2 regions of the Mesorhizobium sp. U510 genome follow, and region 1 is predicted to be linked to the other one. Evidence: riboswitches for the same ligand, from Rfam matches in the RefSeq annotation. Region 1 holds a riboswitch; the other holds the start of a gene.
The links. Region 1 has a riboswitch for S-adenosylmethionine ahead of metX (homoserine O-acetyltransferase MetX). Riboswitches for the same ligand answer to the same signal wherever they lie in the genome.
Positions count from the first base shown of each region.

Region 1 (4,414 bases):
GTGAGCGGCATTCAGGACAAGGCCAGCATCATCCCGGTCGATGCGGACGCGCCGATCGACTGCCTGCAAGGCGAACGCGACAGGCGGTTCCTGTCGGATCCGTATTTTCCGGAACTCGACCGGTGAAATTGCGCAAGAGCACCTGCGGCCGGCCGTCGAAGGCACCGATTCCATTACCTCGGGCGTAATCGCTTTGCGTCAGGCATTCCGGCAGATTTGCCCTTGCGAGGCCGGTTGGTCGGTCTCGATGCAAAGGGAGTTACGTCATGACCGCTTACGCCATCGCCCATATGCGCCAAGTCACGATGGGGCCGCAGATCGTCGAGTATCTGCACAAGATCGATGCCACGCTGGAACCGTTTGGAGGCCGTTTCCTGGTGCATGGCGGCGATGTGGAGGTGATCGAGAACGACTGGCCGGGCAACCTCATCATCATCGAATTTCCCGACCGGCAGCATGTGCGCGAGTGGTATGCTTCGCCCGCCTATCAGGCAATATTGGCCTTGCGCACGGAGAACTCCCAATCCGATGTGGTGTTTGCCGACGGCGTCGAACATCCGCACAAGGCGACGGATGTCCTGGGCTAGACGTGCCTTATCGTTTCAGCAGGAACACCGCCTGCTGGCCAAAGAAGTTCCAGAACCACCAGGGCATGGACAGGCCGATCTTCTGGCCGGCGGCGTCGAGCGCGGTTGCCTTTTCCACCGTCGCGCCAAGCTCTTCGCACAAATTGACGAAGTCGCGGATGGTGCAGAAGTGGATGTTGGGGGTGTCGTACCAGGAATAGGGCAGGTCCTGGGTCACCGGCATGCGGCCCTTGACGAACAGCGACAGACGCACCCGCCAATGGCCGAAATTGGGGAAGGAGACGATCGCCCGGTTGCCGATGCGGAGCAACTCGTCGAGCACCAGCTTCGGGTTGCGCGTCGCCTGCAAGGTCTGCGACAGGACGACGAAGTCAAAACCCTTGTCGGGATAGAATTCGAGATCCTTGTCGGCATCGCCCTGGATGACGGAGAGGCCGCGCGCCACGCATTCGTTGACGCCGCGCTGCGACAGTTCCAGTCCGCGGCCGTCGACCTGCTTGGTGTCCTGCAGCAATTCAAGCAGCGAGCCGTCGCCCGAACCAACATCGAGCACGCGGGACTGCGGTGGGATCAGATTGGCGACGACCTCGAGGTCGACGCGCTGGCTGCCGTTGACGCTCATGATGTCGTCTCCTTTGCGGCGCATGATCCCGATCCCGAAAGTCTGGAACTTTCCGGGGTCATGCGCTTAGCCCTCTCGCCCGCGCTGCGGAGCCGATGAAGCCGTTGATGGCGGCGAACAGTTCCGGCTCGTCGAGCAGGAAGGCATCGTGGCCACGGTCGGTCTCGATCTCGACGAAGGACACGGACGCGCCGGCCGCGTTGAGCGCGTGCACGATCGAGCGGCTCTCTTCGGTCGGAAACAACCAATCCGAGGTGAAGGACACCAGGCAGAAGCGGGTTTTGGTGCCGGCAAAGGCATCCGCCAGCCGCCCGCCATGATCGGCGGCGAGGTCGAAATAGTCCATCGACCGCGTCATGTAGAGATAGGAATTGGCGTCGAAGCGGTCGACGAAGGTCATGCCCTGGTGGCGCAGATAGCTTTCGATCTGGAAGTCGGCGTCGAAGCCGAAGGTCAGCGCCTCGCGATCCTGCAGATTGCGGCCGAATTTCCGGTGCAGGGCGGCTTCCGACAGATAGGTTATGTGGGCGGCCATGCGCGCTACCGCCAACCCCTTTTCCGGGCGTTTGCCGTTTTCGAAATATTTGCCGCCGTGCCAGTCCGGATCGGCCATCACGGCCTGCCGGCCGACCTCATGGAAGGCAATGTTCTGCGAGGAATGGCGCGCACCGGTGGCGATCGGCAGCGCCGAAAAGACACGCTCCGGATAGCTCGACGCCCATTCCAGCACCTGCATGCCGCCCATCGAGCCGCCGAGCACGCAGAACAGTTTCTCGATGCCGAAATGGTCGATCAGCATCTGCTGCGCCCGCACCATGTCGCGGATGGTGATGACCGGCAGGTCGAGCCCATAGGGCTTGCCGGTGGCGGGGTTGGTCGATGCCGGGCCGGTTGAACCCAGGCAGCCTCCGATGACGTTGGAGCAGATGACGAAGAAACGGTTGGTGTCGATGATCTTGCCGGGGCCGATCAGCACTTCCCACCAGCCCGGCTTGCCGGTCACCGGATTGGTGTTGGCGACATGCTGGTCGCCGGTCAGAGCATGGCAGACGAGGATGGCATTGGAGCGGGCATCGTTCAGCGTGCCGTAGGTCTGGTAGGCGATCTGGAACGGCGATAGCAGCGTGCCGGCGTCGAGCTTGAGCGGCTTGTCCGCCCCGAAGCGCAAAACCGGGCTCGACGGCTGGTCGGCCTCGTTGTTGGTCTTTCCTGCGCGCAGAGCGGCCATTCTTGTCTCACCTGCTGCATCATATCAGGCGAAAAATCGCCGTCGATGCGTCCATCCGGCCGGCCGCGGACAATAAAAAACCGGCATTGCCTTCGCAAAGCCGGTTACGTCACGCAAACGGCCCTTTAGCGAATTGTTTAACGTGGCTGCAAGCCGACCGGCCAAATCACCACGGAACTGTTGCTGCCCTTCTAGAACTCGCCCGCGCTGCCGTCAATGCCGACATCTGGGCCGACATGGGCCGACATCTGGGCCGGCTGCTGGCATCACTGCCACCTCTCGACATTATCGGCCACGGCTTGTATTTCCGCTGCGGCCTCCGGATCGAGGCATTTTCGATGGATTTTGCAAAAATGAACCAGACACCGGATCAGGCACGTCCAACCCCGCGCGCGGGTATCATGGACATCGACGCCTATGTGCCGGGCAAGAGCGCCGCACCCGCCGGTGTCGCCAAGGTCTACAAGCTATCGTCCAACGAGAACCCGCTTGGCCCGTCGCCGAAGGCGATCGAAGCCGCGCGTGAAGTCGCCGCCAGGCTCGACATCTATCCCGACGGTACCGCCAGGCGGCTGCGCGAGGCGATCGCGGAAGTGCATGGCCTCAACGCGCAGAACATCATCTGCTCCAACGGCTCCGACGAGATCCTTGGCCTGCTGGCGCAGACCTATCTGGCGCCCGGCGACGAGGCGATATTCACCGAACACGCCTTCATGGTCTACAAGATCTACATCCAGTCGGCCGGGGCTGCGCCGATCGCGGTCAAGGAGACCGATGAGCGGGCCGACATCGATGCGATACTGGCGGCCGTCACGCTGCGAACCAAGATCGTGTTCCTTGCCAATCCCAACAATCCTACCGGCACCTATGTGCCGTTCCAGGAGGTGCGCCGCCTGCATGCCGGCCTGCCCAGACATGTGCTGCTGGTGCTCGACGCGGCATATGCCGAATATGTCCGCCGCAACGACTATGAGGCCGGCATCGAACTGGTTGGCAGCGCCGAGAATGTGGTCATGACCCGCACCTTCTCCAAGATCGGCCTCGGTGGCGCGCGGATCGGCTGGATGTATGCGCCCATGCACATCGTCGATGCGATCAACCGCGTGCGCGGTCCCTTCAACGTCAATGCGACGGCGATCGAGGCCGGCATCGCGGCAATCCGCGACCGCGCCCATGTCGAGCGCAGCGTGGCGCATAACGAGACCTGGCTGACCTGGCTGAGCCAGGAGATGACTGGGCTCGGGCTGCGGGTGACGCCCAGCGTCGGCAATTTCCTGCTCATTCACTTTCCCGATGATCAAAAGCATTCGGCGGCCGCGGCGGACGACTATCTGACCGCGCGCGGCTATATATTGCGGCGCGTTTCCGGCTACGGCTTCCCCAACGCGGTGCGCATGACCGTCGGCACGGAAGAGGCCAATCGCGGCGTCGTCGCCGCGCTCACGACATTCCTGAAAAGCTAGAACGCCCGAAAAGCAGGAACACCATGACATCACCGATGTTTGAAAAGATCGCGCTGGTCGGCATCGGCCTGATCGGCTCGTCGCTGGCCCGCGTCATCCGACGCGAGGGTCTTGCCGGCCACGTTGCCATCTCGACCCGCAGCGCCGCGACGCTGAAGCGGGCGGAAGAGCTTGGACTGGGCGATTCCTACACGACCGACGCGAAGGAAGCGGTCCGCAATGCCGACCTGGTCATCGTCTCGGTGCCGGTCGGCTCGTCCGGTGCGGTGGCTGAGGAGATCGCGCCGGCGTTGAAGAAGGGCGCCATCCTCACCGATGTCGGCTCGACCAAGGCGTCGGTCATCGCCCAGATGCAGCCGCATGTGCCTGATGGCGTTCATTTCATTCCCGGCCATCCGCTGGCGGGCACGGAAAAATCCGGCCCGGATGCCGGTTTCGCCGATCTGTTCGACAATCGCTGGTGCATCTTCACGCCGTTGCCAGGCTCCGATCCGGACGCGCTTGAGAGGCTGTC
Region 1 covers NZ_CP180532.1:99,741-104,154, reverse strand. The annotation lists gene ACLGL5_RS02305 (DUF1194 domain-containing protein) at 1-126, shown strand, start outside; gene ACLGL5_RS02300 (DUF1330 domain-containing protein) at 267-587, shown strand; gene metW (methionine biosynthesis protein MetW) at 595-1,209, opposite strand; gene metX (homoserine O-acetyltransferase MetX) at 1,268-2,437, opposite strand; SAM riboswitch at 2,543-2,620, opposite strand; gene hisC (histidinol-phosphate transaminase) at 2,791-3,900, shown strand; gene ACLGL5_RS02280 (prephenate/arogenate dehydrogenase family protein) at 3,924-4,414, shown strand, end outside.

Region 2 (4,414 bases), 1.7 Mb from region 1:
AAACCGCCGGTATCGATTGTCATACCCTCGCGCGGCGTCGAGCCGTTCACGCAGGAGACGCTGGAGCGCGCCTTCTCGCTAGACTGGCCCCGCTACGAGCTGATCTTCTGCGTCGCTCATGGAGACGACCCAGTGGTCAGGCTGATCCGTGCCGCCATTGGCCGCTTTCCAAAAGTGCCGGCCCGGCTGTTGATCGGCGACGACCGCGTCAGCGCCAATCCCAAGCTCAACAATTGCGTCAAGGGCTGGGAAGCCGCGCGGCACAATTGGGTTGTCCTGGCCGACTCCAACGTGCTGATGCCGAGAGACTACGTCCAGCATCTGATGGCGGCGTGGCGGCCGGACACCGGCCTTGTCTGCTCGACACCGATCGGTTCGCGGCCGGAGGGCTTCTGGGCCGAGGTCGAATGCGCCTTCCTCAACACGCTGCAGGCGCGCTGGCAATATGCCGGCGAGGCGCTCGGCCTTGGCTTTGCCCAGGGCAAGAGCATGTTGTGGAACAAGCCGATGCTGGATGCCAATGGCGGCATCCGCGCGCTGGCCGCCGCAATCGCCGAAGACGCCGCCGCGACCAAGCTGGTCAGTGGGCTTGGCCTGCGCGTCAATCTCGTCGCGGCACCCTTCGAGCAGCCGCTTGGCCGACGCACGCTTGGCACGATCTGGTCGCGCCAGGCCCGCTGGGCGCGCTTGCGCCGCGTCACCTTCCCACGGTTCTTCGCGCCGGAAATCCTGACCGGCGCGGTGGTGCCGCTGGCGCTTGCGCTGGTTGCGGCGGCAAGCGCCGGCTTCAGCCTGCCGCTGACGGCCATCGCCGTGCTGGCGGCCTTTTATCTCCCGGAATGCGCCCTGGCCTGGTCCAAGGGCTGGCACCTTTCGCCGCGCACGGTCGCGGCGATGATTGCGCGGGACTTGCTGCTTCCAACCATGTGGGGGCGCGGCTGGCTCGGCGGCGCCGTCGACTGGCGCGGCAATGCGATGACCATCGGCACCAAGGCGGCCGAACTGGAAGAGGCGTCGTCGCGCGCCTGATCGCGGCGCGGACGACCTACCTCGACGACCCTCTATTTAGCGGCCTTGAGAGCCTGCGCGATGTCTTCCAGAAGGTCATCGGTATCCTCCAGGCCGACCGACAGCCTGAGCGTTCCTGGCCCGATGCCGAGTTCGGCGCGCGCCTCGTCGCTCAAGTTCTTGTGCGTGGTCGTCGCCGGATGGGTGATCAGGCTCTTGGCGTCGCCGAGATTGTTGGAGATCAGCACGATGTCGAGCGCGTTCTGCAGGGCGAAGGCCGCCTGCTTGCCGCCCTTGACGTCGAGGCAGATCAGCGTCGAGCCGCCCGACATCTGCTTCTTGACGATCGCGGCCTGCGGATGGTCGGCGCGGCCGGGATAGATGACGCGGGCGATCTGCGGCTGCTCGGCGAGGAAATCTGCGATCTTGCCGGCGCTCTCCGTCTGCTGGCGCACGCGCAGCGGCAGCGTCTCCAGGCCCTTCAGCAGCGTCCAGGCGTTGAAGGGCGACAGGCTGGGGCCGGTGTGGCGGAAATAATCATGCAAATTCTCGTCGATCCACTTCTTGTCCGACAGGATCACGCCGCCGAGACAGCGGCCCTGGCCGTCGATGTGCTTGGTTGCCGAATAGACGACGATATGCGCGCCGAGCTGCAACGGCTTCTGCTGCAGTGGCGTGGCAAAGACATTGTCGACGACAAGCCGCGCGCCGATCGAGTTGGCGAGCGCAGCCACAGCGGCGATGTCGACCACTTCCAGCGTCGGGTTGGTCGGGCTTTCCAGGAAGAACAGCTTGGTGTTGGGCCTGACCGCCTTTTCCCAGTTGGCGATATCGGTGCCGTCGACCAGCGTCGCCTCGATGCCGTAGCGCGGTGCCAGCGTCTCGACCACCCAGCGGCAGGAGCCGAACAGCGCGCGCGCCGCCACGATATGGTCCCCGGCCTTGACGCTGCACAGAAGCGCCGCTGTCACGGCCGCCATGCCCGATGCCGTGGCGCGTGCGTCTTCCGCGCCTTCCAGCGCGCACATGCGCTTTTCGAACATGTCGACGGTCGGATTGGCGTAGCGCGAATAGATGAAACCGGGTTCCTCGCCCTTAAAACGGGCTTCGGCGGCTTGCGCCGTTTGATAGACATAGCCCTGGGTCAGGTACATTGCCTCGGAGGTCTCGCCGAAGCCGGAACGCAGGGTTCCGCTATGCACGAGGGCTGTCTGAGGCTTCCAGTTGCGCTTCTTGTTGCTCATCGCTTTGTTCCAGACACAAAAAAACCGGCCGCGAAAGTCGCAACCGGTCCATACGGCCTCGCGGCCAACGGTCCTTTAGCGACTTGTTTAACGTGGCTGCAAGCCGACCGGCCAAATCACCACGGGATAACGACCCTTTAGACCCGTACCACGCTTGCGTCAATTGCCGGCTTCATTAAGAGGTTTGTACCAGGCAGGTTCCGCAAGAATGTTCCATGTTTTCCGGCGAGAACCTGTTGGCAGGAAATTCGTCTGGCCTAGGAGCGGAGCCTTGCGGCAGACAGGCATTCTTCCCGATCAGGACATCTCGGCGCTGTTCCAGTCCGGCGCGCTGAAGTCGCCGCGCGCGCTCGACGCCGACCAGATCCAGCCGGCGAGCCTTGATCTGCGGCTCGGCGACAAGGCCTGGCGGGTGCGGGCCTCGTTCCTGCCGGGTCCCAATCACAGGGTTTCGGAAAAGCTCGACCGGCTGCAACTGCACGAAATCAATCTTGCCGAGGGCGCGGTGCTGGAGACCGGCTGCGTCTATATCGTGCCCTTGCTTGAAAGCCTGGCATTGCCGGCGGACATTTCGGCCTCGGCCAATCCGAAGAGTTCGACCGGGCGGCTCGACATTTTCACCCGTGTCATGACCGACCGTGGCCACGAGTTCGACAAGATCGCCGCCGGCTACAACGGTCCGCTCTATCTGGAAGTCAGCCCGCGCACCTTTCCGATCGTCGTGCGCACCGGTTCGCGCCTGTCGCAAATCCGCTTCCGCACCGGCAACGCGCTGCTCTCGGAGACCGAATTGCATGAATTGCACCGCGCGCAGATGCTGGTCGCCACCGAGCCGCCGAATATTTCGGGCGGTGGCATCGCGCTGTCGATCGATCTCATGGGCAACAGTGAAGGGCTGGTCGGCTATCGCGGCAAGCATCACACCGGCCTCGTCGATGTCGACAAGCGCGCCGCCCAGGATGTCGTCGATTTCTGGGAACCGATCCACAAGAGCGGCGCCGGCGAACTGGTGCTCGATCCAGACGAATTCTACATCCTCGTCAGCCAGGAGGCGGTGCATGTGCCGCCGCTCTACGCCGCCGAGATGACGCCCTTCGACCCGCTGGTCGGCGAATTTCGCGTCCATTATGCCGGCTTCTTCGATCCGGGCTTCGGCCATTCGGCGGCCGGTGGCACCGGCAGCCGGGCCGTGCTTGAAGTGCGCAGCCACGAGGTGCCGTTCATCCTCGACCATGGCCAGATCGTCGGCCGGCTGGTCTACGAGCACATGCTGAAGCGGCCGCAGGCCCTCTACGGCACCGCTCTCGGCTCCAACTACCAGGCACAGGGCCTGAAGCTCTCCAAGCATTTCCGCGCTGCGCGCTGAACCCCGGTGTTGCCGCCAGGCAAGATACTTGCCTGCGCCGGTACATCATGCTTGGCTGGCTTGTCGGCCGTCGAGATGGCGGCGCTCAAGGGGACAAGAAAATGCAGATCTCGAAATGGATACTGTCGGCCGCAGGCGCCGCCCTGTTGGCGATGGCCGCCGGCTCTCTGTCGGCGCAAGCTGCCGAGAAATTGAAGATCGGCACCGAGGGCGCCTATCCGCCGTTCAACACCATCACCTCGGACGGCAAGGTTGTCGGTTTCGACATCGACATCGCCAATGCGCTGTGTGCTCAGATGAAGGTCGAGTGCGAGATCGTCACCCAGGACTGGGACGGCATCATCCCCGCCCTGCAGGCCAAGAAGTTCGACGCCATCATCGCCTCGATGAGCATCACCGAAGAGCGCAAGAAGCAGGTCGCCTTCACCAACAAATACTACACCACCCCGCTCGCGCTGGTGGCGCCGAAGGACAGCGATCTGACGTCGGCCGACCCGGCGGCCCTGGCCGGCAAGACGGTCGGCGCCCAGGCTTCGACCACGCAGGCCGACTATGCCCAGAACACCTATGGCAAGGCAGGTGCCGAGGCAAAGCTCTACCCAACCCAGGAAGAAGCGATCACCGACCTGACCAACGGCCGGCTTGATGCCGTGATCTCGGACAAGTTCGTGCTGGTGGACTGGCTGAAGAAGGCAAGCGACGGCTGCTGCAAGCTGGTCGGCGACGTCAAGGGCACGGAAACGCAAGCCGGCATCGCCGTGCGCCTGGACGACACCGCCTTGCGCGACAAGCTCAA
Region 2 covers NZ_CP180532.1:1,845,553-1,849,966, forward strand. The annotation lists gene ACLGL5_RS10865 (ceramide glucosyltransferase) at 1-1,029, shown strand, start outside; gene ACLGL5_RS10870 (O-succinylhomoserine sulfhydrylase) at 1,062-2,252, opposite strand; SAM riboswitch at 2,308-2,385, opposite strand; gene ACLGL5_RS10875 (2'-deoxycytidine 5'-triphosphate deaminase) at 2,524-3,618, shown strand; gene ACLGL5_RS10880 (ABC transporter substrate-binding protein) at 3,720-4,414, shown strand, end outside.
Region 2: another riboswitch for S-adenosylmethionine. It lies ahead of ACLGL5_RS10870 (O-succinylhomoserine sulfhydrylase); the one in region 1 lies ahead of metX (homoserine O-acetyltransferase MetX).